Regions from separate parts of the Blautia sp. CGZ-1-C1 genome, predicted to be linked through region 3. Evidence: riboswitches for the same ligand, from Rfam matches in the RefSeq annotation. Region 3 holds a riboswitch; each other region holds the start of a gene.

Region 1 (10,914 bases), on a different contig from region 3:
GGGGTAATTATCTGAGATGGAACAGAAGTACACTTTCAGATCCGGATGGTTATCTGAATATGACAGCAGATCAGATTCTCGCAGATCTGTTTAGCTAAAAATGAAATAAAAAAGCAGCTTTCATGAGGAAGGCTGCTTTTTTATTTGCTGCAAATATGAAATTAGGATTGGTCACTTGCTTTTAACCAAATCAAGTAAGTCCCCTGCTTCAATTGCGAAGAGCAATAAGCAGTGGGTGGGGACTTGCTTGTATCAGAAGGGGTACAAGCCCCTTCTGATAAACTGCGAAGCAGTTATTTGGTTATGAGCAAGTAGCGGAAAGCGGATTGCGAATATCCGATTGACATATTACAGAAGCACAATGAAATATGTTTGAATTGTGTGAAAAACTAATAAGAATCACAAAAAGATTACCAAATGTTACAGAAATATAAAATTTGTTGTAAATAACCCTTGCGTTTCTAAATGTGATATGTTAATATGTATAAGAATTAACTTAGATATTACAAAAGGATTACGAGATAGAAAGAAAATGTTACGAGGGTGAGAATTCATGAAGAAAAGAATTATATGTCTTACATTAGCACTGCTTATGACAGCAACACAGGTAGTCAGTGTAAGCGCTTCAAGAGAGGATGAATTAAGAGAAGAGCAGGCGATTACAAGCCAGCAGCTTGATGCAACTTATTCCAGAATGGATGAGCTGGCATATGCGAAATCACAGCTTGAGAATGAGATTTCCGAACTGGATTCCAATCTTGTAAGTGTTATGGTTTCTATCGATACTCTTAAAGGAGATATCGATAATAAAGAAGTAGATATTATCAGAACAAAACAGGATCTGGCGAAAGCTCAGAAGGCAAGAGATAAACAGTATGAGAGTATGAAGAAACGTATCCAGTGCTTATATGAACAGGGCGGAGATACAGCATGGTTCCAGATGATGCTTAATTCAGATGATCTCAGCGAGCTTCTTACACGTGCTGAGAACACACAGCAGATGTATGAACAGGACAGAAAGAACCTTGAGAAATATGTAAATACGATCAATGAAGTAAATAATCTTAAGACACAGTATGAATCTGATAAGGCAGAGCTGGAGGAGATGAAGGCTTCTTATGAAGAACAGTCTTATAATCTCCAGTGTCAGATCGATGCGAAGAAAGCTGAATCAGCAGATTATGAAAATGAAATTGCCTATGCACAGCAGCAGGCTACAGAATATGCAAACCTGTTAGCAGAACAGACAGCTGAAATCCAGAGACTGGAAGCTGAGAGAATTGCAGCAGAAGAAGAGGCAAGACGTCAGGCTGAGGAAGAAGCTGCAAGACAGGCCGCAGAGGAAGCAGCTGCTGCAGAAGCCGCTGAACAGGAGCAGGAATCTGAATCAGAAGATAATGTGGAATATGACGAAGACGGAAATGTAATAGAGAACTCAGATGATGAGAGTGAAGAGTCCGATTCAGAAGAAGATGTAGAGTACGACGAGAACGGGGATGTTGTTGACAGTGGTACATCTTCTGATGATGTAGAGTACGATGAGTATGGCAATGTAATTGATTCTGATAATACAGTATCCGCAGATGATTACGAGAGTGAACAGTCATCTGGCTCAGACAGTTCTTCTTCCTATTCCGGATCAGGATCTTCTGTTGTAGATTATGCTACACAGTTTGTTGGTAATCCATATGTATGGGGCGGCACAAGCCTTACAGGTGGAGCTGACTGTTCAGGATTTGTTCAGAGTGTATATGCAAACTTTGGTGTAAGCCTTCCGAGAACTTCTTATGAACAGCAGAACGCAGGTACAGAAGTTTCTTATGCAGATGCACAGCCGGGAGATCTGATCTGCTACGGTGGACATGTTGCAATTTACATGGGTAATGGACGTATCGTTCATGCATCCAACTCCGTAGATGGTATCAAGATCAGTGATAATGCAGCATACAGAACAATTGTTTCTGTAAGAAGACTGGTGTAATGACAGAGAGTATATTGATCTGATAATACATCGGGGTAATTAAATAAGTATAAATAATTAAATACAAATAGGGGTGAAAGGGAGTACTGATAAAAGGGGTCAGTGCTCCTTTTCGTTTTCTGCGTAAGATTTTACCAATTATTAAATGGATTTTACCTTGACATAAAATTATTTGGATAGTACAGTTTAAGTAACTGTTAGATAAATTCAGCTAGATTTCAGATAAACCCAGATAAGCTGTGGGATGTCTGACGGGCATGGAAAATGGCTGATATAGCAAAGTGCAGCAAAATAAAATGAGAATATCTGATTGAAGGTTACTGTGCGTTTAATTGTGGGATAGGAGTGTGTGAACAGTAATGCCAGATATCTCAATAGATAGAAGAGAGTGAAAGCGAGGAAAGACAGATGGCAAATGACCATGTAGAACATATAAGAATTGTACAGGAAACGGTTGCCGGTAAGGAAATTACCTTTGCACATGTAATGGGTGGTCCTGCTCCGATCATATATCAGAAGTTGGGATTGAATCCGCAGGTAGATTACCGTTCCTCTGCGATTGGAATCATGAATATGACACCGCCGGAATCTGCTGTGATCGCATCAGATATTGCAGTCAAGAGTGGAAATGTTTATCTGGGATTTGCAGACCGTTTTACAGGTACGCTGATTATTACAGGAGAGATTTCTGATGTAATGTCAGCAATGACAGAGGTTGTGGATTATTTCAGAGATACATTAGGCTATGTAGTCTGTGACATTACCAAGAGATAGGAAGTGCTTTGATGGCAGGGATGACGACAAAAGAATTATTGGAGAAGCTTTATCATGAGGACTATGAGAAGCTGAAAGGAAAGAAACTTCGCATGACCAGAGTGAGAGTTCCTGGCAAGGAAGTATGTCTGGCACATGTGATCAATCCATCTCAGAGTTGTATCTATCAGAATCTGGGACTTCATATAGGAGTCCATGAAGGAGAGGACCATACAGGGGAGGCGATAGGAATGATTCGCTTTACACCCTGGGAAGCAGTAGTTGTAGCGGCTGATGTAGCAGTAAAAAGTGCCAATGTAGAGATTGGCTTTATGGATCGTTTCAGTGGTTCACTGATTCTTACCGGAGGGCTGACAGAGGTTCAGACGGCAGTAGAAGAAGTCGTGAGATTTTTTAAAGAGGTATTAAAGTTTAAAACCTGTGCGATTCACAGAAGCTAGCACAGCCTATATTGGGAGAGCTGAAAGGAAAGAATACAAAATATGAAGAAGATATTTTTGATGGGCAGAAGCGAGGCTGGGAAAACTTCGCTTACGCAGGCTTTGAAAGGAGAAAAACTTCATTACATAAAAACACAGTATACAAATACGAACGATGATACGATTGATTCTCCAGGTGAGTATGCGGAATCTAAACATTTCAGTGTCGGGCTTGCATGCTTTTCATTTGAGGCAGATGTGATCGCTATGGTGCAGTCGGCAGATGAGCCTTTCAGCCTTTTTGGATATGGAAGTAATTCGTTTATTCTCAGACCACTGATTGGGATTATAACAAAGATAGATTCTCCATATGCAAATGTACCGATGGTACGACAGTGGATGATTAATGCAGGATGTGAACGTATTTTTCTGGTAAATAATGTTACCGGAGAAGGAATCGATGAGCTGAAGGAATATCTGGAGGAAGACCTTCCGCAGATTAGTCTGGAAGAAGCGAAATACAGACAGAGCCTGGGTTTAAATGAATGGGAACCCTTGCCAGAGAATTAAATATTATTTACTTCATAAGTTGCCAGAGTAGGATGGAAGTAATTCGTCATTAGAATAAGGATAAACGAAGAAATATAAAATTATATTGATAAATAGTTGACATTCTCATTACAAAATGTTACTATACAGTCAGTATAATTCCATACAGAACATATTAAGTGCTGATACTGTTTAAGAAACAGTACAGAAAGAGGGAATCAGGTGAGAAACCTGAGCGATCCGGTCACTGTAACAGAGGAGCAAATCTCAGAATGTCCATTGTGCCATAGCATGAGAAGGAGAGAGGAGCGATGAGCCTGGAGCCAGGAAACCTGCTTGGTATGGCGAGGTTAAACTTCCGTGTAAAGTGTAACAACCAACTCCGTTGAATCCGCAGCTTCGGAGTGTTGTCTGCTTTTATTTGAAGGCAGACATTTTTTATGGAATGCGCCTGTTCTTTATGAATTATACATGATTAAATGGCAGGCGATACTACTTCGGATTTATTCGTTCCCTCCGCGCACTCATGAACGGATTTTTTTCTACCCCGGGGTAGCATCGCTCCCTCTTATAATTACGTAATTTAAGAAATGCTGTAATGAATTTTTGATACTTTGTTATGCGAAGAGTGATTGATGATTCATTAGAGTATTTTTTTATATTATGAGAAAGAAGGAAAAAGAAATGGAGAAACCTTATTGGGAGGGAAAAGAGTATTCTTATTTCAGCCATAAAAAATGCGAGTATTTTCCATGCCATAAGAATGCAGATCCGGATGATTTTAACTGTCTGTTCTGCTATTGTCCACTATATGCGCTGGGAGATAAATGCGGAGGGAATTTTCGATATACAGAGAATGGGATAAAGGATTGCACAAATTGTATGCTTCCACATAAAAGAAAAAGTTATGGTTATATTACGGGAAAATATCAGGAACTGTCGACGCTGATGAAGAAAATAAGAGAAAATGAGCAGACAGAGACCAAAATACCTCGAGGAATAAAATAAATTTGTGTGAAAAGCGGGAATGTGTCAGATTAGCCCAGATAAACGGGAACGATTTTTATTGTAATATACAATTAAGTTTGTTAGAATAAATACAACAAAAGAGAAGATCTGAAATGAAATAATACAGTTGTTGGAACAACCGGCAGCTAATATCTTCTTAAATATCAAAAACTTGAACGGATTTTTGTGTAAATTATTTTACATACACTCATGCACCGTTCGCACACTTTTCACCTGAACAAAAGAGAATGCGGCACAGGCATTTGACATCTTTTCCTGCCGGTATTTTTTCTGACTGGCAGAACCGGACATTTCTATTTTCTATATGTTTCCTCCTTGAAGCAAGAGTTCCATTGCCGAGGAAAAATTTTTTGGAATTTTATGCATGATTTGTATAGAGGATAAGAGGAGGAGTTCTTTTACTGTTATTAACAGAAGAAAAATAGATTGTAAAGATACAAGGTTGGAAGATATATTTGCTACATAGAACCGCCGGAAAGCATGAAGTTGCTATCTGGCGGTTTTGGTGTAACAGTAAATTTTACAAAGCAGGATTCTATATTGAAAAATGAAATTAAAAATGATACAATGCTATTATCTTTGAACATGGAGGAATTATCAGACATATGAAAAAAAGAACTACTGCTATACGTGTGCTATCGGCTTTTTTGACATCTGCCATGATTTGCGGTTCGATACCTGTAAAAGGTCAGGAGATGTTTGGAACTGGTATATATCAGGAAACGGAAGCAGAGGATATAGAAGAATTTCAGGATTCTCAGACAAATGATTTTGAGACAAATACGGAATCAGATACGGAATCAGATACAGAAGTATTTTCGTCTGACGATACAGAACAGGATTTCCAGGATGGGGAGACGTCGCAGGAGAATACAGAGGGAATCCGATATATCAAAGGACGACCGTTAACAGAAGAGGAGAAAGAAGAGCAATTAGAACCGTTTAAAAATCTGACATTACTAGATCCGGGACCAGAGGTGGAAAGTGATCTGACATCTGTTTATGCTGCCTATGGAAGCAGGGCCGCAGCCTTTCCATCTTATTATGATTCCAGACAAAAGGGACTGGTTACTTCTGTAAAAGATCAGCATCCATTTGGAACGTGCTGGGCATTTGGAATGGCAGCAATCATGGAGTCCTCTTTGCTGGCACAGAACAAGGGGACGTATGACTTGTCAGAGGAGCATCTGTCATATTTCTTTTCCAACAGGCAGAATGATCCGTTAGGAAATACTGCCAATGATATAAATTCTGTATTGGGAAATTACCATAATATAGGTGGCAATGATTACCTGGCGGCAGTTTTTCTCAGCACATGGTCAGGTATGACTACAGAGACAGATGTGCCGTTTCCTACAGACTCCTCACATAAACAGGATCTGACTGAGGCAATATCCGAAGATAAAGCGTACCATGCGGCTGCATATCTGAAAAATGCATCGTTTTCTGAATATAGCGAGGAGCGCATGAAAGAAATGTTGATGAATGATCATGCAGTATCTATCATGCTGTATATGTCAGAAAATTATGTCAATGCAGATACAGCGGCGTATTGTTACCCTGTAAACAGATCTTCGGGAAAAACAATCAATCATATTGTGACAGTAGTGGGATGGGATGATAATTATTCCAGAAATAATTTCCTGTCTGCTTCTAATGTGACAGAAGATGGAGCCTGGATTATAAAAAACAGCTGGGGAAATCAAAAAGGTGATGGTGGATACTATTATCTTTCTTATCAGGATCCGAATATCAGCAACCTGGTAACGACAGAGGCAGTGACGATTGCAGATCAGAAATATAAAAATAATTATTTTTATGATGGATCTTCAGCGATTTCTTCTATAAAAGTACAGCCGGGACAATCAGTGGCTGCTGTTTACGAGGCAAAGGCTGGTAATGGAAAAGAAGAGGCTTTAGGCGAAGTCAATGTAGTTACCATGAACGATAATGCTTCTTATAAGATTCAGATATACACAGATGTCACAGACCCTTCTGATCCGGAAAGCGGTACAGCTGCATATGCGACACCTTATGAATTTGAACAGCCGATCGCCGGAGTGCAGACGATTACAGTGCCGGAAGTGGTTTTGAAACAGGGAAGCCGTTATTCGGTGGTGATCACAAATGCTGGAATCAGCTATATCAGCTTTGGAGTGGAAGCAAATGCCAGCTATAAGACTTCGGGAGGTAGTAAATGGTTTTCTTCCACGGCAGGGATAGAGAATAATCAGACATTTTACAAAGGCGCAGCGGCTACAGCGAAATGGTCAGATGGAAAGACTAAAAACTGGTCGGCAAGAATTAAGGCACATACAAGAACCTTAAGCCAATCCTGGGTACCGGATACACCGGTATTTCAGGTGAAGGCATATAATTCAGGATATAATCTTGTCTCATGGAAAGAAGTTCCTCAGGCGTCAGGATATTATGTTTACAGAAAACCTGCAACAGGTGGCTCATGGTCAAGAATTGCAACAGTTAAGAATTCAGTACTTCAATATAAAGACAGTAAGGTTACGGCGAATGCATCGTATCGATATACTGTACGGGCATACTATCAGGCAAATGGGAAAAATTATTTAAGTAAGTATACAACAGGCCCTGTGATTAAGGCGGCACCGGCATTACAGAAGGTTTCTTCTGTGAAATCAGAAACGAACGGAATCCGCATTCGTTGGAGTACACAGAAGAAATGTGACGGATATTACATTTATAGAAAGAAAAAAGGTGGATCTTATCAACTGATCAGGAAAATTTCTGATAAAAATTTCTCATCATATCTGGACAAAAAAGCCCAAAAAGGTGTATCATACTACTATGCGGTAAAAGCATATGTAAAAGAACCTTATGGAAACACTTACAGCAAATATAAGAGCTCATCTGCTGTAAAAAGAAAATAATAAATGATGAAGGAAAATGATTATGAAGAGAAAGTTAGGGGCAATAATAGCGACAGCTTTATGTTTTATCCTGACAGCGGTATCTGTTTACGCTGATGATGGGAAAAGCCAGAATCCGGATTATGTGACAGATTATTACATGATCGTGCAGAGCGCGCAGGGTGGCGTGGATATTTATGATGAGGCAGCTCCACAGAGCGTGAAATTAAATGACAAACAGATTCCAAATGGCACAGCGATTCATGTGCTTGGTGAAAAAAGCGGGACAGATAATAATGAATGGGCGTATACCCAATACCATGGAATGAATGGATATGTTCCGATGGGAGATTTGAATCCGGCTACCAGAGATGAAGCAATAGATAAGGAGTATAATACTTTTGGCGGTAAAGATGTTGATTTCGAAGTGAAAATTCAGGGAAATGGTGTAAACGTACCGGTTTATAACGGACCTGGAGAGAAATTTGATGAAGTTTCAGGTTCAAATGGTATTGCGGATGAGACAACCGTACATATTTCTCAGTATGTCCAGGGCGAAGATGGAACAAACTGGGGAAAAGTAGATACACAGGGTGTTGATCAGGGTTGGATTAATCTTGACCGCGATACAGACTACGCAACTGAGAATGCTCCGGCAGCTGAGAATCTTCCGGATGCGACAGGTACATCAGGAAATGTTCCAGCGGCAGCTGATGAGGTTACACCGACGCCAACAGAGGCAGTAACCCCGACACCGGAAGCAACCCCGACACCGAAGGCAACGCCTACACCAGAAGCAACACCAACAGAAAAGGCAACCCCGACACCGGAGGCAACTCCGACGGAAGAAGCGACACCAACACCAGAGGCAACTCCGACAGAAGAAGCTACCCCGACACCGGAAACTGTAGAAACAGAGAAACCTGATTCAACAGATGAAAAGAAAGCCAGTGAAGAACAGACAGAGAAAACATCTGGAAAGAATGTGAAGTCAGATTCAGGAATGAAGAATCCTGTAATCTGGATCAGTGGTATTGGCATTATTCTGATTGTAATATTACTGATCTATTTCCTTAAGAAGAAAAAATAAATAAAGATTAATGAAATCAAAGAGCAGCTCACCGGATGGTGAAGCTGCTCTTTTTGGAAAAATGTGTGTGTATAATTGAGACATTCTGAGGAAACCTCGAATAGTCTTAATTAACAAAAAATGTTAACTTGTGTGTGCAAGTATAGTTTACAACTTTTTGCTGGATTAATCAAACTAAATTTTGAAGAAATTTTGGTTACGTTACTGAGAACGGAGTGAACAGTAACGTAACGCTTGCACAATACCGGAGGCGCACGTATAATAGGAGCAGGTGAAAATACAAGGGTGAGGTAGAAAAGACTATGAAAATAACGGAAGAACTGCTGGAGAAGATGAAAGTTGAAGATGAAAACTTTTCGGATGGACTGATTTTACCAGATGGCGATTACATAAGAATTCCAAAGGGCCATCTTCATGGCATGATGGCGCTGCTTCCATGGACGGAAGATGAAATATGGAAAATGATTCCTGAAAATGATTCTCCGTTATTCTGGCTGATTGAGAAAACGGGCTGTGTTCTGACTGATTATAATAATTCCATAGGAATGAAAATGACGGTTGCTCAGCAGAAAGTATTTGATGCAATGAGAAAACATGGGATACTTACAGATGACTATTACGATCTGACAAAACAAAGAGAGAAAGCCAGAAAAGAAAGAGAACAGAATATAAGAGTAGAAGCCTGAACAGTAGAAGATAACGGAAAAAACATTGGGGTATAAAATGAAAATAATGTGACGATCGATTAATTTTAAGAGATGGATCGTTATAAAGAAATAAATGTATGGAGGGTGTAATAAATGGAAAGACACGCATTTGCAATGCAGGTAAAGGACGGCATGATGAACGAAAAGCTACAGTGGAATGGGAAACCAGGCAACTTGGAATCATGGACTGGATTACCAATGATGTAGACTGGATGACAGGAGAATGGCATCCGGCAAGCAGAAGACTTGCGTGGCATAACTGACCCAGTAGTGTCCTGGGTGTGATGAGTTCAGAATAATTTGTAAAAGAAATTGTCTACAATCAAAAACAACAAAAACGGGCATAAAACAACATGCAGTCCAAAATAACAGATATCTGTATAGCTATCTGTTATTTTTTATTGTAAAAAGATTGAAAATTAATTGACAATATCTGAATTATTAGTAAAAATAACCAACCGATATTGGTATATATGAACAAGAAAAATGTTTTATTTGGTGATTATGACGGGAAAATAAAAATAAAACTAGGATTTTTGTTCAAAATATGAGATAAATAATTGGATAAAACTACTGAAAAGCAAAAAAACGGACAAAATAACACATTATTATGTTTACAAAATTGGTTATATATGTTAATATAAACTCACAAAAACAAAAAAGCTTCGGCAAAATATCCAAAAAGGAGGAATATCATGAAGAAAAAATTAATCGCAGCGTTACTCTCAGCAGCTATGGTGGTTTCTGCAGTTCCTGCATATGCAAGCGATGCAGCAGAAGAGGAAACAAACACAGAGAGCAGTACAGAATCTCCGTTAGCGGGTAAGAAGATAGCATATATCATGTACATGTCATCAGCAACTATCTTCCAGATGTGGTCAGATTCATTTACTGCAACAGCAGAGAAGCTTGGTATGGAAGCAAGCACTTTCTTCTGCAATGATAATGCAGATACATGGAAGAGTACAATTGAGCAGTGCGCACAGGGCGGATATGACGGATTAATGGTTTCTCATGGCGGTCAGGAATATGCATATGATTTCCTGACAGGAATTTTGGAACAGTATCCGGATTTAAAAATTGTTACATTTGATACTCCGTTTAAGGATGCAAATGGTGAAACAGCAAAGATCGATGGTGTTACACAGTTCTTCCAGCAGGATGCAGGATTTGCAGAATCTCTGGTTCAGTGTATCCTTGATATGTATCCGGATAAGACAGAGGCAGGTGAGCCTGTAAATATCCTTCAGGTACAGCAGGGCGCAGGATATAACAGCCCGTTTGATCGTCGTCAGGTAGGTTACGAGCCATTTGAAACAGATGGAAAGATCAAAACTGTTGAAAGAATCGCACCGATCGATGATCAGAATGCTACTTCATCTATGCGTGACGTTACAGCAGCTACATTACAGAAATACGGTGAGGGTGAGATCGATGGAATCTGGTGCTGCTATGATGCATATGCACAGGGTGTATATCAGGC
Region 2 (10,914 bases), on a different contig from region 3:
ATTTTACCTGTGATATTGCCTGCTGTTGTGTCCGGGATCACTCTGGAACGGGCATCCAGTGATACTTTTAATGAGGATCTGCGTAATAAAGCAGCATCCTGTTCTGGAGTGTTACGGATATCTTCTGAATCAGCGGTATTGTCTTCGCAGGCGGAAATTTTATTCCGGAGGGCACGCTTCAGGATACGTGCATCTGCCTGAGACAGGGAGAATGCAGGTGCGAAATCAGGACCTGCGATATCCTGTGCATTCAGCGCAGTTTCTGCGATTTCTCCGTAGCCGTTTGCCTGAACTGCGATCAGGGCAGCAGCGCCGCGCAGATAAGCCTGATAAACAGGGAAGCTGATCCACCATTCGTCGCGTTGGTTGATCTCAACCATAACCAGCTTTCCTTTTACGTTTATGCCTTCATAATCTGCGGCAGTTCCTTTTCCCAGATAAACGAGTTCATAATCTTCAAATCCGTCTGTCTCGAAATTTGTCTGATATCCGCCCATCTGAAAGGTGTGTTCCTGCCCGTCATCATCTGTAAATTTCAGGACTGCCTTCTCGAATTCCCATCCGTCCAGTGAGAATGTATCTCTGGTTACATCGGTAAGTCCGATAGCTTTCATTTCCCTGTATAACATATCTCCTGTAGCTGTTTCTGCAGCGGAACCTGCAGTACGATAGCCCAGAACAGGGTTTGTTTTCTCTTTTTCCATGCGTCTGGCAAGCTGGTAGGACCAGTCTGTGTCAATGCAGGAAATACAGGAATCTTCAATGTTCAATTTATTTCGCCTCTTTCCTGATTTTGTAAAATGATATACTGTAAGTTTTTATTATATAGTAAACTATAAATGAGCAAATTTGAAAAACTGTACAATTGAATCCACGGTATGCGGATAGCAAAAAGTATAAAGCAGTTGAATGTTCGCGTAATGTGCACAACCAGCTATGAATTTTGTGCACTTTTAGATATTTGCTCATTTATAGTAGTAAAAATATTTTAGCATAAACAAAGAAATGCCACAAGAGAAGGTAGTGCTGCAAAGAGACCCTTATTATGGAATAGATACTGGAATCTGAATATTCAAGACCATAGTAAAAGTGAATAAAAAAACATATAAATATTAGATGTAAATTATTGACGTTAACCAAATGGAATTATATAATAAAAATATAATGAAGTTGGGGAAAAGCCTTAGCGCGGAGTAAAAATAGTTTTTGACTTTTAGCCCCTGATATCATATTATAAAAATAATGCATGTTTCCAGTAATATGGAATTAAAAGGGAAACCGGTGCAAGTCCGGTACGGTCCCGCCACTGTAAAAGGGAGCTTTTTATCATATATGTCACTGCTTAAGAGGCGGGAAGACGATAAAATGCGATGAACTTAAGTCAGGAGACCTGCTTGCATTAAAAAAGGTTATTTCTTACGGTGTATAAGAAAGGCTTTATTTTTATACCTAAAATACATTTTAAGAAAAGGATCTTTTTTATTTCAGGAAAGGATGTGAGAAAAGAAAACTTGAATTTTTATACAAATACGACAGAAAGGTAAAAAAGGAATGAAAAAGATAATAAGTTTTATATTGACAATGATTATGCTGCTTACCTGCACCAGTATTTCAGTTATGGCAGCTGACACTCAGAGTGATACAACAAATCAGGACGGAAAAATGACAATAGGAGTGTCCGTATATAATCTGAATGATGCAGAAGTAAGAGCATTTAGAAATTATTTTGAAAATTATGTCGGCATGGCTTTTGATGTCGAGTTTTTATATTCTTCCAGTATAAGTACAGCAGAAGAAGAAATCAGCTTTATCAACGAGCTTCATGAAAGAAATGTAAAGGGAATTATTTCTTTCCTTTCCTCAGATCTTGAAGAAGTTCTTCCGGTATGTGAAGAATATGGTATGTATTATGTACGTGGCTCAGGAACGATCAGTGATGAAATGTATGAGAAAGTAAAGGATAATCCTTATTTTCTGGGAACAATAGGAACATCTGTTGAAACAGAAATGGATGCGGCTGCCAATATGGCGGAGTATTTTGTTTCAGAGGATCAGAATAACCAGAATCATTACATAATAGCATGTGGAGGATCTGCTATCGGTAATGAGATGCATCGTCTGAGAACGATTGGTATTCTGAATAAGCTTCAGGAAGCATATGGCCTGTCATATGAGAAGTCTGTAGAAGAACTGGTGAATACGCAGGATACTGAAGAAATTGAAACAGGCAGTGACATTAAGATTACTCTGGTTCCGGGGTATCCAAAAGATCACCTGGATGAAAAGCTGGCTGATTCGCTGAATACAGGAGAGTATAATGTTATTCTGAGTGTAGTGAGCGCAAGTGATTTTATCAAGATAATTGATGCTTATGAAGAAGAGAACAGTACAGATGTATTGTTGGGTTCCATTGACTGTTTTACAGAAGATACATACGAAATGTTTAATAAAAAGGGATATAACGGCAAGGAAAGAATCGACTATCTTGTAGGAAAATACGGTGCTATCGTTGCACCATCATTTGTTGCCATGAAAAATGCTCTGGAAGGCTTTGCAGAAGATTACCGTGAAGATGGAAGTGCTTTCCGGCTGCAGCAGTCATTCTGGACAGCGGATTCAGTAGATGAGTTTAATAAGCAGTATGCGTTATCTATTGGAATGTATGATAATACATATAGTGTAGAGGACATGATGGAAGTTCTGAAATCCTATACACCGGAAACAAATTTTGAGAAATTCCGGAAATTTACGGAAAAATAGATAGAAAATAAGAGTCTAAAATAATTGACGTATACATGATGGTATGTTATGATAGATGAGTATTCATACGGTCATTTAATGATTTTAGAGATAAGTTCAGACCAGCAGAAGCGTCCTGCTGGTCTGATTAAAAGGGAAACCGGTGTAAATCCGGTACGATCCCGTCACTGTGATAGTTGGTTTTCAGCTGAATGCCACTGGAAGATATTTTTCTGGGAAGGTGTTGAAAATGGGTAAGCTTAAGTCAGGAGACCTGCTTATTTCTGGTAAAAGAGATTCTTGCGGACGACGAGAAATCCTGATTAAGAGTTACAACTTCATGTGTTGCATATATATGTTTGATTCTTTAATGGTAAGATTTCGTGACGGATGTGGGAGCATCTGTCTTTTTTTTCGTTCAAAATCACAGGAATGGACAGTATGAGAAGGAAGAAAAACAACGAAGAAACAAAAAAAGAAAGGAAGTAAAGGATGAAAAAAACAAAAAGAGAATTACTTGTGTTAGCAGCGGCAACAACAGTTGCATTATTAATGGGAGTTACTGTACAGGCGAAGGGTGATGAGAAGGTTTTAAACTTCGGATGTCAGATGTACACAGATGGATGTGTAAACAGTGCAAATGATGAAAACAGTGGATGGAATGCTATGAGATATGGTATTGCTGAAGCATTATTTAAATTCGATGACAATATGGAAGTTATCCCGTGGCTTGCTGAGAGTTATGAAGTAAATGACGAGCATACAGAATGGACGATCAAGCTGAAAGACGGAATTAAATTCTCTGACGGATGTGATTTAACTCCGACAAAGGTAAAAGAGTATTTTGATCACATGAAAGAGGTAGGACCTTCCGGATCTGCCAAACCGGAGAAATATCTGGAATTTGAAGCAGAAGTTACTGTAGATGATGATGCAAATACTATTAACATCAAAACAAGCAAACCATATGCAAACCTTGTAGGACAGCTCTGCCACCCAACTATGGGAATCACAGATGTAGAACATATTGAAAACTACGATAATGGAATTATTGGAACAGGTCCATACAAGATTGAAGAATTCAATGGTGTAGGTGTTGGTTATACATTAGCTGCAAATGAGTATTATCGTGAAGATGTTCCATACGATAAGATCAATCTGCTGTTCATGGGAGATAACTCCGCAAAAACAATGGCTCTCCAGAGTGGTCAGGTAGACTTGGTTGAGAATATCACAAATGTAGCAGATATTCAGGATTTCCAGGACAGTGATGACTTTACTGTTGATATTGCATCCGGTGTACGCTGCGGATTTGCATGGATGAACTTTGATGGTGTTCTTGGAAACAAAACACTTCGTCAGGCAATCCTGATGGCAATTGACTATGATACAATCTGTAATTCCAGAACAATCGGTGGACTTTATACACCAGGATTTTCCGTACTGCCATCTACTCTGAACTATGATTACGACAAACTTGAGAATCCATATACCTATGATCCGGAAAAAGCAAAACAGATTCTGGATGATGCAGGAATCGTTGACACAGATGGAGATGGAATCCGTGAACTGGATGGCCAGAATATCAACCTTAGATATATTTCTTATGAAAACCGTCTTCTGAATGACTTTGCAGATGCTCACGCACAGTATCTTGCAGAAATCGGCATCGGTGTTGTTCCTGAATACGGAAGCTCAGATGATCAGTGGAGTAAACTTGCAGCACTGGATTATGACTTTAATAACAATAACTGGATCACTGTTGGTACCGGAGATCCTCTGGCATATATGGCTAACTGGGCAACTGATACCAGCTACTGCGCATACTCCAACCCGGACTATGATAAGTTATATGAAGAATTAAAAGGTGAAATGGATCCGGAAAAGAGAAAAGATCTGATCTTCCAGATGCAGCAGATCCTGGTAGATGATGCAGCGGTTCTGATTGATGGATACTACAACTCGTCTATGATCTACAGTAAGAAAGTTGGTTCTGCACATATCCATACAGCAGATTACTACTGGCTGTCAACAGAAATTACTCCTGCAGAATAAGAAAAGTCTGCGAATTGTGAAGTTACTGAATAGTTACAAACAGAAATAAAAAGAGGTGTCTTTTTTGAGTAAAAAGCAAATAATCAAGCGTTTATTACAGATTGTGATCGTATTGATCGGTATCAGCTTTATTACATTTGCACTGACCTTTATGTCACCAGGTGACCCTGTACGAAACATGTACACGGCAACCGGTGTAATGCCTACTGAAGAAATGGTTCAGGAGACACGCGAGGAACTTGGTCTGAATGATCCGTTTCTGGTGCAGTATACCAGATGGCTTAAGAACTGTCTGAAAGGTGACTTTGGCAAATCATACAGCTTAAATAAACCAGTTACAGAACTTCTTGCAGCCAGATTATGGCCGACTTTGAAACTTACATTAATGGCCATGATCCTTATGCTGGTTATTTCTGTACCTTTAGGTATGTTGTCTGCCATATATAAAGATAAATGGATCGATTATCTCGTCCGGGGAATTACATTCCTCGGATGTGCGATGCCTAACTTCTGGGTTGGACTTCTGTTAATGCTGGCATTCTGTGTTTATATCAATGCATTTCCGGTTATCAGTTCTGCGGGAGACTTTAAGAGTCTGTTTCTTCCGGCTTTGACACTTGCGATTGCAATGTCTTCCAAATATACCAGACAGGTAAGAACAGCGGTGCTGGATGAACTGAGTCAGGATTATGTGATCGGTGCACAGGCAAGAGGAGTAAAGAAATCAAAGATTATCTGGGGCAATGTATTTCCAAATTCATTGCTTCCGCTGATCACAATGTTTGGTCTTTCCATAGGATCACTTCTTGGAGGAACCAGTGTTGTAGAAGTAATCTTCTCTTATCCGGGTCTTGGAAACCTTGCAGTTTCAGCAATCACATCCAGTGATTACAATCTGATCCAGGGATATGTATTATGGCTTGCCCTGATTTATATGGTCATTAACCTGATCGTTGATGCATCTTATGTTTATATTGATCCACGTATGCGTTTAAAGGAGTAGAATCATGAAAAAGAAAAACAGATTTTTAGCAAATAAAACTTTTGTCGTGTTTTCTATTCTTGCAGTCTGTATTATTCTGACAGCAGTATTTGCACCGGTGGTAACCAGAGGGGTTGACCCGTTAAAAGGTTCTCTGGTAGATGCACTGCTTCCGCCATGCAAGGAACATATTTTTGGAACCGACAAAATGGGCAGGGATATTTTTTCAAGAGTTATTTATGGAGCACGTGCATCTCTGTCAGCAACCTTTGGTGTTGTTGCCCTGATCTTTCTGGTGGGAACTGTTACCGGAGTCCTTGCAGGATATTTCGGAGGTGTCATTGATGCTGTTATTATGCGAATTGCAGATATGATGCTTGCTTTCCCAGGACTGGTACTTGCTCTTGCTGTTGCAGGTATTATGGGCGCAAGTATCAAAAATGCGATCATCGCTATTGTAGTAGTAAGCTGGACCAAATATGCGCGTCTGGCACGAAGCCTGGTTATGAAGATCCGTGACAGGGATTATGTATCAGCAGCGATCGTTACCGGTTCCAAAACACCGTATATGCTGTTTCGATATATGCTTCCAAATGCACTTCCTACACTGATCATTACTGCTGCGACAGATATAGGTTCCATGATGCTGGAACTGGCAGCAATGTCCTTCCTGGGATTTGGCGCTAAGCCGCCGGCACCGGAATGGGGTTATATGCTGAATGAAGGAAGAGCGTGTATGCAGTCCGCTCCGTGGCTGATGATCTTCCCGGGTCTTGCTATTTTTGTAGTAGTTGTTGTATTTAATATGCTTGGGGATTCCATCCGTGATATCCTCGATCCAAGAAATGAGTAGGAGGAATAAACATGCTGAAATTAGATAATGTGACAATCTCCTACAAAAATGTTCCAACTGTTCAGAATTTTAATCTGGATATGAAAGAGGGACAGATCGTTTCTCTGGTAGGAGAATCCGGAAGTGGAAAAACCACTGTTATCCGTGCTGTTCTGGGACTTCTTGCAGGTGGCGGTAAGGTCACAGAAGGAAGTATTACATTTGAAGGAGAAGACCTCTTATCCTATACACCGGAACAGTGGAGAAAACTTCGTGGTTCTGATATTTCCATGATTTTTCAGGACAGTGGTGCAATGATGAATCCGACACGTAAAGTCGGAAAAGTATTCACAGAATATATTCTTACTCATGAGAAAATTTCCAAAAAAGAGGCATGGAGTAAGGGAATCGCAATGCTGGAGCGAATGAGACTTCCGTCTCCGGATAATATTATGGAATCTTATCCTTTCCAGTTATCCGGTGGTATGAGACAGCGAGTTGGTATTGCGATGGGAATGACTTATCAGCCGAAGCTTCTTCTTGCAGATGAACCGACTTCTGCACTGGATGTAACAACGCAGGCACAGATCGTGCGTCAGATGATGAAGCTCAGAGATGATTATCATACAGGCATTATTGTAGTAACCCATAATCTGGGTGTAGCTGCCTACATGTCAGATTATATTGTTGTAATGAAGAACGGAAAAATGGAAGACCAGGGAACAAGAGAGTATATTCTGAAAGAATCAAAGAATGAATATACCAGAAAACTTCTGGAGGCAGTTCCATCCCGGGGAGGTGAACGATATGTCTGAAAAAAGAGAAGTAATACTGGAAGCGAAACATGTAACCAGAAGATTTGCGGCATCACATGGACGTACTCTGCTGGCGAACAATGATATTAATCTGAAAATGTATAAAGGTGAAACACTGGGTCTGGTAGGAGAATCCGGATGTGGTAAGAGTACATTTATGAGATTTCTGGTTTCTCTTGATACACCTTCAGAGGGTGAGATTCTGTACCGCGGTACAGATATCACGAAATTAAAGGGAGAAGAACTGAGAAATAACCGTCAGAACATTCAGATGGTATTTCAGGACCCGACCTTATCTTTTAATCCGAAAATGAACATTCGTGATATTGTGTGCGAACCTTTGATGAATTTCAAAAAGATTAAGAAATCTGAGAAGGATGCTGTCTGCAGAAAACTTCTTGAGATGGTAGAATTACCGGGAGATTTTGCGGATCGTTATCCTCACAATATGAGTGGTGGACAGCGTCAGCGTGTTGCAATCGCGAGAGCACTGGCACTGGAACCGGAAATCGTTGTTCTGGATGAAGCAACTTCCGCTCTTGATGTTTCTGTTCAGAAAACAGTAATTGAACTGATCACGAAGCTTCAGAGAGAAAAGAACATCACATTTGGTTTTATCTGTCATGATATTGCACTGGTTCAGTTAGTGGCACATCAGGTAGCCGTTATGTATCTTGGAAACCTCGTAGAGGTTCTTCCGGGAAAAGATCTTGATATGAAAGCAATGCATCCATATACAAGAGCACTGATGGGTGCAGTATTTGATATTAATATGGACTTTTCCAAACCAATCGAGAGTATTGAAAGTGAGGCTCCGAGCCCACTGGATCTTCCACAGGGATGTCCGTTCCAGGGAAGATGTGAGCATTGCATGGATATCTGCAAAAAGGAGAATCCGCATCTTGTAGAAGTGGAAAATGGACACAGTGTTGCCTGCCATTTGTTCCAAAAGGGCAGTAAATAATGAAAAAAGATAGTCTGATCTCTGGAAATATAGGAAAAGCATTATTACTTTTTGTACTTCCACTGATTGCGGGAAGCTTGATCCAGCAGTTGTACACAACGGTTGATGCGGTTATTGTTGGTCAGTTTAGCGGAAAAATCGGACTTGCAGCAATTGACTCTGTGCATACGCTTTTTAAATTTCCGCTTAATTTTATGAACGGACTTGCAACAGGTGCGACGATTATGATCTCCAGATATTTTGGAGCAAAAGATAAAGAAGGACTGCATTGTGCAGTGCGGACAGCTCTTTTACTTGCAGGTATTCTGGGAATTATCTGTGCAGCAGCCGGGGCTGTTTTTTCCCCATGGCTGCTTGATATTATGTCTGTTCCGGAAGAAGTCCGTACAGGATCACTGATCTACTGCCGAATTTATTTTGGCGGAATATGGGCAATGATCCTTTATAACATGATGGCAGGAGTCTTGCGTGCGTTTGGAGATTCTAAAAAGCCATTATATGTACTGGTCGTATGCAGTGTGGTCAATATTGTTGCAGATCTCATACTGGTAGGACTTCTGCATACTGGTGTTGGAGGAGCGGCAGCAGCTACTGTACTTTCTCAGATTGTAAGTGTTGTACTTACCGCATATTTTCTTGTGAAATCTGATTTCCTGGAAGAAAAGATAGGAATCAGAACTATGAGAATCTGCAAAGAGCATATGGGAATGATGATAAACAAAGGTTTCCCGTTAGCTCTTCAGTCCATGCTGTTTCCAATTGCCAATTCTATTGTTCAGGCAAGTATTAACACAATGGGAACTGACAGTATTGCAGCATGGGGAATCTGTGATAAACTGGATTTACTGATCTGGCTGATAGCGGATTCCATGGGACCTGTACTGACTACATATACCGCGCAAAATCTGGGCGCCGGTAAGGCGAAAAGAGTAAAGAAGGGAGCCCTGATCGGTACGGGCTTATCTGTGATCGCGGTAGGAATTATCAGTATTGTCCTTTATTTCGGTTCCGGACTGATCGGACCGTTGTTTATCGATCAGAAAGACGTTCCGACATTGATACCGCTGGTTATAAGATATATGCAGATGATGGCACCGTTCTTTGTATTCTATGCTGTTGCAGAAGCTCTTTCAGGAGCATGCAGCGGCCTTGGAGAAACATTGGTGTCAATGGTTACTACATTACTTACAATCTGCCTGTTTCGAGTAGTCTGCATTCTGGTTGTTTTACCATCATTTGAAACAATGGAATGTATTGTATGGATTTATATTGGATCATGGATAGTGTCAGGTGTCACTTTTACTATTTTATATCTGGCAGAGGTCGAAAAATTCTACCATAAGAAAAGTAAATAAAAAGATTATAATCATTTCGCAAATGATAGATGAGACAGAGGGTGCAGCAGGAAGAAGAATCAGACGGTATCCTCTGTTTTTATATCATAGGAAATGATTCCGTAATGTTCCTATGATATAAGAATTTGATATTTGCAATTTTTTTAACAATAAGTTATTGACAGAGAATAAAAAGCTGTTATAATAAAATTAACAAATGAACAAGTGCTCATATGATGATGTGAAAATCTATTCATGAGCCGGAAAGGAAAAAATACAATGAAAAAGACTTACAAAATCGACGTAGACTGCGCAAACTGTGCAAACAAAATGGAGGAAGCTGCTAAGAATACAGCTGGTGTTAAGGATGCAACAGTAAACTTCATGATGCTGAAAATGATCGTTGAATTTGAAGAAGGACAGGATCCGAAAGCAGTTATGAAAGACGTTCTGGCAAACTGCAAGAAGGTAGAAGACGACTGCGAAATCTATCTTTAATTCAGGAGCGATTCCTGTTGATGATATATTTACGGGAATTGTCGTAAATTAGCAGAGAGGGACTGCAGCACAGAGATATGTCAGACGGTTATGGTTATCCACTGATATATGTTCTGGCGGCGGTCCTGTTTTATAAGAAGTGAGGTATTAAGATGAATAAGAAGCAAAAGAAGATGCTGATCAGAATCATCGTAGCGGCGGTATTGATCGTACTTTTTTCTAAATTACCGATAGATGGATATGTCAGATTTGGACTGTTTATGATTCCATATCTGGTAATTGGCTATGATATTCTTCAGAAGGCATTTAAAGGTATCAGAAATAAACAGGTATTCGATGAGAATTTCCTGATGGCAGTAGCTACTGTGGGAGCAATTCTGCTCGGAGATTATTCTGAAGGTGTTGCGGTTATGCTGTTCTACCAGATTGGAGAACTTTTCCAGAGTTATGCAGTAGGAAAGAGCAGACGTAACATCAGTGAACTGATGGACATTCGTCCGGATTATGCAAATATTGAGGTGGATGGAAAACTTGAACAGATAGACCCGGATGAAGTTGAAATTGGTACTGTAATTGTTGTACAGCCAGGAGAAAAAGTTCCAATCGACGGTGTGATCATTGATGGTGTTTCTACTTTAAATACCAGTGCACTGACCGGAGAAAGCCTTCCAAGAGATGCAAAAGCCGGAGACGAA
Region 3 (10,914 bases):
TGGATTCCATGTTTTCCACACGTTCTACGCCTTCTTCACTGTATTTGTCCACCAGACTCAGCGCTGTAAACAGTGCATTGTGGGATTCTTCTGCCATTTTTCTTGCTGCATTGCGGCTCTGCTCCACTGCAAATGCCGGTTTCTCCAGGAAACGTGGTTCCAGGATCATAAATTCTCTGTCCTCTGCCGAAACAACAACATCCTCTTTTTTGTCCCGGATCGTAAGACAAGCAAGTTTCTCCAGCCCCTTTGCAAAAGGAAGAAGAATGATCGTTGCAGTAACATTAAATACACTGTGGATAACAGCAATTCCTGCCGGTGTTGCAGCCTGATGGAAGAAAGAAAATCCAACAACTGCATTTATAAGATAGAAAACAGTCATAAAGATAACTGTACCGATCAGGTTGAAATACAGATGTACTGCAGCTGCACGTTTTGCATTCTTCTTAGCTCCGATTGCAGAAAGGATCGCAGTAATACAGGTTCCGATGTTCTGTCCCATAATGATCGGGATTGCTGCACTGAATGGTACTGCACCTGTAAGACACAAAGCCTGCAGAATACCTACGGATGCAGAAGAGGACTGGATTACTGCTGTAAGAAGAGCACCTGCTATAACACCTAACAACGGATTTGAGAATTTAAGTAACAGATTTGTAAATTCCGGTACTTCTGCAAGGGGTTTTACAGCAGAACTCATCATATCCATACCGTACATCAGGATTGCAAAACCAATAAAAATTGTTCCGATATCTTTCTTCTTTGAATCATTGATAAACAGAATGAAAATCACACCAACGATCGCAAGCACAGGGGAAAATGATGTTGGTTTAAACATCTGAATGATAAAATTGTCACTCTGTATTCCTGTCAGGCTTAAGATCCAGGAAGTGATCGTGGTACCGATATTGGCACCCATGATCACTCCTACTGCCTGTGATAGTTTCATGATCCCTGAATTTACAAAACCTACTACCATAACAGTCGTAGCTGAAGATGACTGGATCACTGCTGTTACTCCTGCTCCCAAAAGTACTGCTTTTATCGGATTTGAAGTAAGATTTTCAAGAATCTTCTCCAGCTTTCCGCCGGAAACCTTCGCAAGACCATCTCCCATTGCATTCATACCATACAAAAATAATGCAAGGCCTCCGATCAATGTTAATATACTGAATAAATCCATGATTATTCTCCTTTTCCCTTTTCATAAGTATACGGTTATTTACTTTCTGCCATCTGCTGGCAGTCTCAGACATGTGCAGGTATATATATGTTTTTTGTGATACATATCCCTGACTTGTTTCTCATCATAACCATACTTTGTAAAATCATCCCCATGAGAATGTTAAATCCATGTAAAATTTCCAGTCATCCTATTCATTCTATGCAAAGTTCCCATAAATCCATCCGCATTGTTAATATAAAAATAAAAAGAACCATTGCAAGAGATATGACACTAACCGGTATTCATCTCTTACAATAGTTCTTTTATCAATCTGGATTCTGTATTTCGACAGTATTATTATCAGAATCCGCGGATTTCTTCATCTTCGGAACCGGTCTTATCAATAGAACGGATTTCCAGGAAGTAACTGTAATTATCATTTACCTTTACTTCCACTCTGTCTCCAACCTTATGACCTTTTAATGCCATACCAATGGGAGATTCAATGCTGATGCGGTTTTCCATGGAGTTTCCTCTTATGGAAGTTACCAGTTTATATTTCTCAATCTCATCGTCTTCCTCGAAATATACCTCTACAATATCGTCCATTCCAACTTCATCGTCTTTGGAATCATCAGAAACAATGGTCGCTGTTTTCAGCATATTCTCAAGATAACGGATACGGCTTTCATTCTGATTCTTATGCTTCTTAGCCGCATAATACTCAAAATTCTCACTCAGATCCCCCTGGGCTCTGGCTTCCTTTACAGCTTCTATTGCCTCTTTTCGTACAACCAGCTTGCGGTGGTCGATCTCCTGCTGAATTTTCTCAACATCCTTCTGTGTAAGCTTTTCTCTCATGACTGCATCTCCCTTTTACTGTTTTTCAAGTCGTTTCTCTTTCATATATTGTGCCATCTCATCAGAAATATTGTCAATCAGATAATTCTTACTGCTCTGACGTTTCTCATGCCATTGCTGGCGGATCTGATTTTCTGTAGCTTTTATTTCATCCCGAAGACCTCTGGCAGACATACGGTGGGCACCCTGTCCCATGATGATGATCTGCTCCAGTCCATCGGATGTTGCTACCGTTACCTGATTTTCCCGGCCAATCTTATGAACCGTTTTCTCAATGTATTGATCCGCTGTCTCAGCTTCTTTGGTGTAGACTACATGGATGTTATGATAAGTGATCACTTCCTCTGCATGGCCTTCTATCTTATAAGCGTCAAATACAAGAATTAACGTACATTTCTTAAAGCCCTGATAGTTGCTCAGGATATCCATCAGTTTTGTCTGGGCTGCATGGAGATTTGCATCTGCCAGTTCTTTTAAATCTTCCCAGGCATAGATGATGTTGTAACCATCTACAAGGAGATATTCTTTTTCTTTCTTCTTAGCAGAAGAACTGTTGCGGTAATAGCTTCCGCTGTCGGATTTTGAAGAAAATGTTCTCTTAAACTGTGGTTCTTTGTAACGCTTGACTGGCCCGAATGTGCGCTCAAAAATAGCTTTCAGTTCTTCCTCATCCTCATAGCTTCCTACGCCGGCATTCCTGGGTGGACGATAACCCGAATCTGTCTGATTGTTACTATTCCTGTTTCCTGCTATACTTTCTTCACTATCCGGTATGGTACTTCCCAGCTCAGACTCGTCAACCCCTTCTAAGTGCATATAATCCTCTACTTCATACCATGGCACCACAAATCCTGCTCCATGAGCACAGAATACAGAACCTGTGGGATTGTCCATGTCACGTTCGGAATCATATCCAATCTCCGCTACAATCTCATCCTGATTCTGACATGGTGCATAGCCCTTCAATGAACAGAATAATCTGCCACGTCCCTTTGTATAGGAGGTTACCTGTGTCTGATAATCTCGCATCATTGATACAGGTGCACTGCCTTTCAGAACCATCATATCATCCTCATCTGCTTCCGGCTGCTGGAAAGTTCCATTCATTTTCTGAATGTCAGTCATAGCACGCCCGATCATATCTCCCGGAATCTCAAGTCTGAACTCATAATATGGCTCAAGCAGAACGCTCTTTGCTTTCTTTAATCCCTGACGCACAGCCCTGTACGTCGCCTGCCGGAAATCGCCTCCCTCTGTGTGCTTCAGATGGGCGCGTCCTGTAATCAGTGTGATCTGCATATCTGTGATGGGAGAACCGGTTAATACTCCCGGGTGCTCCCTTTCTTCCAGATGAGTCAGAATCAGACGCTGCCAGTTACGGTCCAGCACATCCTCACTGCATGCAGTAAAAAACTGCAGACCGCTTCCCGGTTCTCCCGGTTCCAGAAGCAAGTGTACTTCTGCATAATGACGCAGCGGCTCAAAATGACCTACACCTTCTACCGGCTCTGAAATCGTTTCTTTATATACGATATTTCCTGTTCCAAACTCTACTGCTACATGGAAACGCTCCCAGATCAGATGTTTTAATATCTCAATCTGAACCTCACCCATCAGCATGGCATGGATTTCTCCAAGCTGTTCATTCCATACAATATGAAGCTCCGGTTCCTCCTCTTCCAGCTCTTTGAGTTTCTTAAGCATCTGGTGAACATCACAGTCCTCGGGAAGCAGAATTCTGTAGTTAAGAACAGGTTCCAGAACCGGCATCTCGGATTCCTGCTCTATTCCAAATCCCTGTCCTGGATGTGTCTGGGAAAGACCTGTCACTGCACAGATAGTTCCTGCAGGTGCCTCCTTTGCAAGCTCAAATTTCGCACCGGAATAGATACGGATCTGATCCGCTTTCTCTGTATCTGTCAGAAGTTCCTTTACCTTCAATATTCCTCCGGTGATTTTCATATAGCTTAAACGGTTGCCCTGATCGTCTCTGGCAATTTTGAATACTTTTGCGCCAAACTCAGACGGATATGTCGGTGTCTCGCAGTATTTTTCCAGCCCATGAAGGAATTCTTCTACACCTGTCATTTTCAGAGCAGAGCCAAAGAAACATGGGAAAAGTTTTCGCTCCCTGATCACTTTTTGGATATCTGATGTTGATATTTCCTCTGTTTCCAGATATTTTTCAAGCAGTTCCTCATCACAGACAGAAATATCTTCCAGAAACTGAGACTGCAAATCTGATTTTTCCCAGGTGAAATCAACGCAATTATCACTTAATCGCTTCTTTAATTCTGCCAGAAGTTTCTCTTTATCAGTTCCGTCCTGGTCCATTTTATTGATAAACAGAAATGTCGGGATCTGGTATCTCGCCAGAAGTCTCCACAATGTCATGGTATGTCCCTGCACGCCATCTGCACCATTGATCACAAGAATAGCATAATCCAGAACCTGCAGTGTTCTCTCCATCTCCGCTGAGAAATCCACATGTCCCGGTGTATCCAGCAAAGTTATCCCCCTGTTCCCCAGTTCAAACTCCGCCTGTTTGGAAAAAATCGTGATCCCGCGCTCCCGCTCCAGGTTATAGGTGTCCAGATAAGCATCCTTATGATCCACCCGACCCAGCTTACGAATCTTTCCCGTTAAATATAAAATTCCCTCCGACAACGTAGTCTTACCTGCATCTACGTGGGCAAGGATACCAATGACAAGTTTCTCCATAGTATATTTAAAAGCTCCTTTTTCTTTATAAAATCAGTAGTTATTCTTTTATCGCTTCATCTGTTAAAATCCTTTATCAATTAATTATTTTAACATACTGATATAGATAAATCCAATAGGGTTGTGTTTTTATGTGTTCATTTAGTCCAAAAAAGCCCACATTTACAGTTAATGTGGACTCCGCTTCCATTATTTTTAATATGTGGTTTTCATATTCTTTTTTCATTTAACCATTCTCGCACTGTCTTCTCCTCCACTTTTATTCCCTGAGCAATCTGCTGCACAGATAATCCCATTTCAGCAAAGGAAATTGCCACTTCTTTTTTAGTATTTATTACTCCAGCTTCATACTCAGCTTTCCTGAGTTTCCTTTTTTCCTCTTCTTCATTGTATTCAAATATACTCATAGCGACTACCTCCGCTCGATTCTTTTGCAGAAATTCTTTGAGAATTCCCTCCTGAATGCTTTCACTCACTGCACGTTCTACTGCCGTATTCAGTTCCATTTCATTAGAATATCTGCGTACTTTGTCAACATACTGAGCATATTCTCTTAGCGTCCGGCATTCTTCCATCAGTTTTTTATTATGTCCTACATTGATATTTAGTGTGATGACCTTTAATTCAAGATTTGGCTCTCCTGACATATTCTCATACGATTCTGACAGATAATCTACCCAACGGTCTTCTTTTTTCTCTGTTCCGTTATAGAATACGATAAAATTCGGTGTGGGTATTCTCAGTCTTGTTGATGTATACAGAGATTTCCAATCCACCAGTTTCTGATATTCACTGGAGATATAGAACAAATCTCTTAAAGGCATGTTCGGGTTATACGTAGACTGATGTTCATACAGAAACAGATTCGTATTTATAATAAATGCCAGATCATTCTTCATTCCCATATAGATTGCATTTTCAAGTGTCACAATCTCTAATTGAGTTGCATCTGTATAGGAAGTTTCATTGATTGCATTATACAGCGACAACAGATTCCTTCTGTCTGAAAACAGCATACGGAATACTGTATCTTTGTACTTACGGTTTGCAGTTGCTGTGTTGCCTTTCAATCGGTTTCTTTTCACAGTAATTTTTTTGTTCTTTCTTTTTGCCATTGCAATACCTCCTGTTTTCCGCAGGAGTTAAAGAACATATCGTGCTATTCTTATCACTTCTCAGCTCCTGCTTTTCATAATTAATTGGATTTAAAAGCATGGATTTCTGAAATGTGATTAGAATGATCAGACGGCAAAATGCCTTGAAATATAAGAGAAATATGCTTTGGATTTATCTTAGCATTGCTTACTCTCTTTTTCAAGGCATTTTAGATTCTTTTTATTAAATTTGCTACAAACTCTTTCGATTAATGGACATTGTCCACATTACAAAAACAAAATATGCATTTTCCCGCGACTATCATATACAACTTCCGCTTCTACCTTGTAGATTCTGCGGATCAGTTCAGGAGTGAGTACTTCCTGTGGAGTTCCATAGCTTTCCAGTACCCCATCTTTCAGCACATAAATCTTATCGCAGTACGCCGCAGCAATATTCAGGTCATGAATAGCGGAAATAACTGTCACATTCAACTTCTTTACCAGTTCCATCAGCATGATCTGATGTGTAATGTCCAGGTGGTTCGTCGGCTCGTCAAGGATCAAGGCAGGTGTCTGCTGTGCCAGTGCCCTTGCCAGAATTACTCTCTGCTGTTCTCCACCTGACAGAGTCGAGAATGTGCGGTCTGCAAACGTCTCCATCTGCACTGTTTTCAATGCTTCATCCACAATCTGATAATCTTTCGCATTATCCCGTTCCAGAGTTTTTTTATGAGGTGCTCGTCCCATAAGAACAACCTCTCGCACTGTGAAATCAAAATTGTAGTAATTATGCTGTGCCACAACCGCCATTTTCCTTGCAGAACTCTTGACACTCATAGAATGAAGTTCCTCTCCATCCAGATAAACAGCACCTGCATCTGGCTTCAGAATACGGTAGATACATTTTAACAACGTCGACTTTCCGCTTCCATTTGGCCCGATGATTCCTACCAGTTCTTTGTCCTGTGACTCTATGGAAATGCCTTTTAATATCTGTCGGGCGTGAAATCCAACCTGAATATCTTTTGTAGTGATCTTCATTACTTGCTACCTCCAAATCCATAGGATTTCCGCACAAGCAGATAAATAAAGCATGGAGCACCGATAATTGATACCAGCACACCAATCGGCATCTCAGAATTCTTCAGGATCACACGACATGCCACATCACACCAGATCAGAAAAGACGCGCCAAGAAGTGCGCTCAGTGGAAGTAATCTTCTGTGGTCAGTTCCAAACAGAATCCTGACTACATGAGGAATCACAAGTCCTACAAATCCGATCACGCCAGCACAATATACGGCAAATCCAATCATTACAGAAGCAACAATCAGGTAAAATGTTCTCAATCTGTGTAAATCTGTTCCAAGTGTGATAGAAACTTCATCTCCCAAAAGCATCAGATTCAGGTTTCGATACTGTGTCCAGAAGATGACCACACATATCAGAGTAACCGGAAGCATCACACCTACTCTGGCCCAGCTTGCCCCTGCAAGACTTCCCATGCTCCATTTCATAACTTCCGTAGCTGCATTTTTGTCATTCGTAATGTAAATAACAAAATTTGAAAAAGCAGAGCACACCGCACTGACCGCCATTCCGGCAAGGATCAGCTTAGCTGATGTTGCCTTTCCTCCCATATTTGCAATAGCAATAACTGCAAAGGAGGTGATCATCGCGCCAATAAAAGCAGTAACTCCGACAGAGTTCCCGCCAAGAAAGCTTCCGATTCCAAGCATGATCGCCAGCGTTGCACCAAAAGACGCGCCGGATGAAATACCAAGTACATACGGATCTGCCAGCGGGTTCTGCACGATTGCCTGCATTACTACGCCACATACAGAAAGAGCCATTCCAACTGCCAGAGCCAGCAGGACTCTGGGCAGTCGGATCAGCCATACAACATCGTGAATTGCACCTTCTGCATAGGCAGACAGACTTTTTATATGAAATAATTTATAAACAATGACACTGTACACATCCTTCAGCGACAGATCAGCATTACCAAAAGTAATCGCCGCAAGTATGGAAAAAATAAGAAATCCGGCAAGCCCGATGAGGACTGCCACATACATGGATGTTCTGAACACATTGCCTTTTTTTGTCTGTGAAACCTGTTCTTTCACTGTATTTTCCTCAATCAGTCAAGATTAACGTCTGGATATAATCCTTTTGCAAATGTTTCGATTCCATCCTGTGTACGTGTTGCACTTGCATACATCTCGCTGAGCATGATCGGATAAACACGACCGTTCTTTACAGCGTCAAGACTCTGAAGTGCTTCGTCATCCTGAATAACTGCAAGCTGGTCATTCTTAACTGTTTCTGGATCATCTCCTGCATATGGCATATATACTACGAAAATTACGTCAGGATTTGCTGCAATAATATCTTCTTTTCCAACTGTAGAAGCATCCGGGTTTGCCAGAGTCGCACCTAACTGTGTTACCATATCTCCACCAAGGCTCTTTGCACCATAGTTTGTGATATCTTCTCCAAGAGGTTCCAAAACCATTACGCTTGGTTTCTCTTCCACATCTGCTGTTGCTGTAAGAGTTTTATCGATCACTGCCTTTGCATCATCTACGATTGCCTGTGCTTTGTCCTGTACATCAAAAATCTTTCCAAGGTTTAAAATATCTGTAAATTCATTTTCCAGAGTTCTGTCTCCGTCAGGGCGTGTGTTTGTGTTGTAATAGGTGTTGCAGCCTTTGTCGATCCAGTCTGTTACATTTCCGAGGTTTTTATCAGAGAACAGGGAACTCCAGGATAAGATCATGTCTGGCTCCAACATCGTTACAGTCTCAAGGGATGGGGTAAATTCATCAAGATAATTTGTTTTAGAGAATGCTTCTTTGAGATCATCCGGAACTTCATTATCAAGACCCGCTGTAGCTACAAGGCGGTCTTCCAGTCCAAGTTTCAGCATAGTTTCAATGCTTCCCTGATATACAGCAAGAACTTTCTCCGGTGCCTTTTCATAGGTTGTTTCAATTTCATTTCCATCATAATCATAGGTTGTGATGGTCAGAGGATATTCTGTCTTTGTACCTTCTGCGTCTGCTGTTTTATCTGCATCTGCTGAATCCTGTGCGTCTGCATCTGCATCTGCTGCCGGCTGGTTGTCCTCTTTGATCGTCTCAGAGTCTGCTCTCTCTGCTGCAAAAGCTGCCGGAGCTGCGGAAACTACCATAGCTGCTGCCATCATAATTGCCATAATTCTTGTAGATAAATACCTGTTTTTCATTTGACTTCCTCTCTTTTCGTATATGTCGTTTACTTGTTCGTGTAACCGAAAAGATGGAACTTCAGAAAAAGTAAAATAGAAGTGATAAAAATAACGGATACTTTTTACGGAAGCTCCTTCTTTACACTGTCAGGCAGGTTTCCTGACTCACAGATCACAGAAAGTTTCCACAAAATAAAAACTGATACAACATCCATGCTTCAGCAGTTCATGAATGTTGTATCAGAAATATTTCCAGATACTCTCTGGCAGCCGGATTCCGCCTTCTCACATATTTATGCAATGACATATTACAATCCCGCTTTTTTCTGTATACAGTGGCCGCAACCGTTCAGGCATTTCACCTGATTCCCTCTCACATTATCATACACAAAATCTGCGTATGATAATGTTCACTTAACAGCTATTCAATTACGCTGATATAATTTTAGCACACTGCTTTTATAATTACAACTATATTCGAGACACATCAAAATTCTTTCTTCTCCATAAGCCGTACACTACCCCAATAAGACCCCATATATACAATTACTGTGAACAATGCAACTCCAGCCAATACCATTCCCCAGTTCAGTCCATTCAGCCATGCATCGACTGCGTCTGCTGAAAGTCCCATTGTTTTTATCAGAGTATAAACTACGGCAATTATAATAGCCCACATGACCATTGCAATATAACGTCCTTTTTCCGCTCCAAAATGTATTACAAGCGGGAGTGATGCCGCCAACATAAGAAGTGCCAGTGGAATGTATATCAGAGTGCCAATAATTTTCTCACTCAGGTCCCCCTGAAGCTCTGCCACGCCTTTGCAGATCACTCCCGTTATCGTTGTAATTCCCCACGCTGCAGCCGTAAGCCCTGCTCCCAGCAGATATTTCTCTGCCACATATTGTTTTCTGGTAACCGGCAAGGTCATAAGAAATGCAAGACCATTATCAAACTCATCATAACTTATAGTCGTAATGGCAAAAATTGCTGTGACAAACGTAAAATATCCTGTAGCAAAACTGATACTTCCGCTTCCTGCCAGATTCAGGATGACTCCCATTACAATAACCAGGATAAAAAACTGTTTCTGCTGTTTCATCAGTTCTATATCCTTTACAAATAATCCCTTCATACCTGTTCCTCCATCATCACTACCAGATCATCAATCTTTCCATTCTCAATTACAACATCCGGGTAATTTTCCATATAAAATTGTTTCTGGTTTGTCAGACACCTGTATCCATAAGCTTCTTTCCGGATCTTAATAAGGTATTGCTGATCCAGTTTTTCGTACTCTTCTTCTGAAACTTTAAGAACTGCATAATCTGACAGCAGTACATCTGTGTCCTCATGAAGGATAATTTTTCCGGCATGGATCATATAAAAATCGTCACAAAGACTCTCCAGATCTGATGAAATATGCGAACTGATCAGAATAGCACTGCTTTCATTTTCTTCCATATATTCTCTCAGCATGTTCAGCACCTCATCCCTGGCAATCACATCCAGGCCAACTGTAGGCTCATCCAGAATCAGCAGTTCTGCCTTATGGCTTAATGCTGCCAGTACTTTAAACTTTGCTTTCATACCAGTAGAAAATTCTTTAATTTTCTTGTCTGTGGACAGATTGAATCTCCTGCACTGCTGCAGAAATTTCTCTCTGTCAAAATCTGGATATATGCTTTTCATAATATTTGCCACGCCCTCTGCTGTCAGATACATACTGAAGCCTGAATCTGCAAAAACAACTCCTAGTTTCTGCTTATCCTCCGGCTTAAGCTCTTCTGCTTTTTTCCCAAAGACCTTTATCTCTCCGCCATCCGGATGAATCAGGC

What was found. A riboswitch is a leader RNA that binds a small molecule or an ion and turns the genes downstream of it on or off. The one in region 3 is predicted to bind cobalamin.
Region 1: another riboswitch for cobalamin. It lies ahead of AC058W_RS11515 (cysteine-rich small domain-containing protein); the one in region 3 lies ahead of AC058W_RS00535 (ABC transporter substrate-binding protein).
Region 2: another riboswitch for cobalamin. It lies ahead of AC058W_RS08715 (hypothetical protein); the one in region 3 lies ahead of AC058W_RS00535 (ABC transporter substrate-binding protein).

The regions. Positions count from the first base shown of each region.
Region 1 covers NZ_JBWLUT010000119.1:42,418-53,331, reverse strand. Annotated here, with positions in the region: gene AC058W_RS11540 (N-acetylmuramoyl-L-alanine amidase family protein) at 1-98, shown strand, start outside; gene AC058W_RS11535 (C40 family peptidase) at 554-1,981, shown strand; gene AC058W_RS11530 (BMC domain-containing protein) at 2,390-2,755, shown strand; gene AC058W_RS11525 (BMC domain-containing protein) at 2,767-3,195, shown strand; gene AC058W_RS11520 (EutP/PduV family microcompartment system protein) at 3,238-3,744, shown strand; cobalamin riboswitch at 3,884-4,077, shown strand; gene AC058W_RS11515 (cysteine-rich small domain-containing protein) at 4,408-4,731, shown strand; gene AC058W_RS11510 (C1 family peptidase) at 5,358-7,655, shown strand; gene AC058W_RS11505 (hypothetical protein) at 7,678-8,724, shown strand; gene AC058W_RS11500 (hypothetical protein) at 9,027-9,410, shown strand; gene AC058W_RS11495 (hypothetical protein) at 9,509-9,694, shown strand; gene AC058W_RS11490 (substrate-binding domain-containing protein) at 10,127-10,914, shown strand, end outside.
Region 2 covers NZ_JBWLUT010000099.1:3,798-14,711, forward strand. Annotated here, with positions in the region: gene AC058W_RS08710 (M28 family peptidase) at 1-704, opposite strand, end outside; cobalamin riboswitch at 1,230-1,412, shown strand; gene AC058W_RS08715 (hypothetical protein) at 1,552-2,760, shown strand; cobalamin riboswitch at 2,836-3,035, shown strand; gene AC058W_RS08720 (ABC transporter substrate-binding protein) at 3,232-4,794, shown strand; gene nikB (nickel ABC transporter permease) at 4,850-5,797, shown strand; gene nikC (nickel transporter permease) at 5,802-6,629, shown strand; gene AC058W_RS08735 (ABC transporter ATP-binding protein) at 6,641-7,423, shown strand; gene AC058W_RS08740 (oligopeptide/dipeptide ABC transporter ATP-binding protein) at 7,416-8,387, shown strand; gene AC058W_RS08745 (MATE family efflux transporter) at 8,387-9,742, shown strand; gene AC058W_RS08750 (cation transporter) at 10,001-10,219, shown strand; gene AC058W_RS08755 (heavy metal translocating P-type ATPase) at 10,372-10,914, shown strand, end outside.
Region 3 covers NZ_JBWLUT010000009.1:19,108-30,021, reverse strand. Annotated here, with positions in the region: gene AC058W_RS00565 (Na/Pi cotransporter family protein) at 1-1,183, opposite strand, end outside; gene greA (transcription elongation factor GreA) at 1,526-2,026, opposite strand; gene AC058W_RS00555 (NYN domain-containing protein) at 2,042-4,747, opposite strand; gene AC058W_RS00550 (RpnC/YadD family protein) at 4,957-5,862, opposite strand; gene AC058W_RS00545 (ABC transporter ATP-binding protein) at 6,130-6,885, opposite strand; gene AC058W_RS00540 (FecCD family ABC transporter permease) at 6,885-7,970, opposite strand; gene AC058W_RS00535 (ABC transporter substrate-binding protein) at 7,985-9,091, opposite strand; cobalamin riboswitch at 9,207-9,486, opposite strand; gene AC058W_RS00530 (ABC-2 transporter permease) at 9,561-10,211, opposite strand; gene AC058W_RS00525 (ABC transporter ATP-binding protein) at 10,208-10,914, opposite strand, start outside.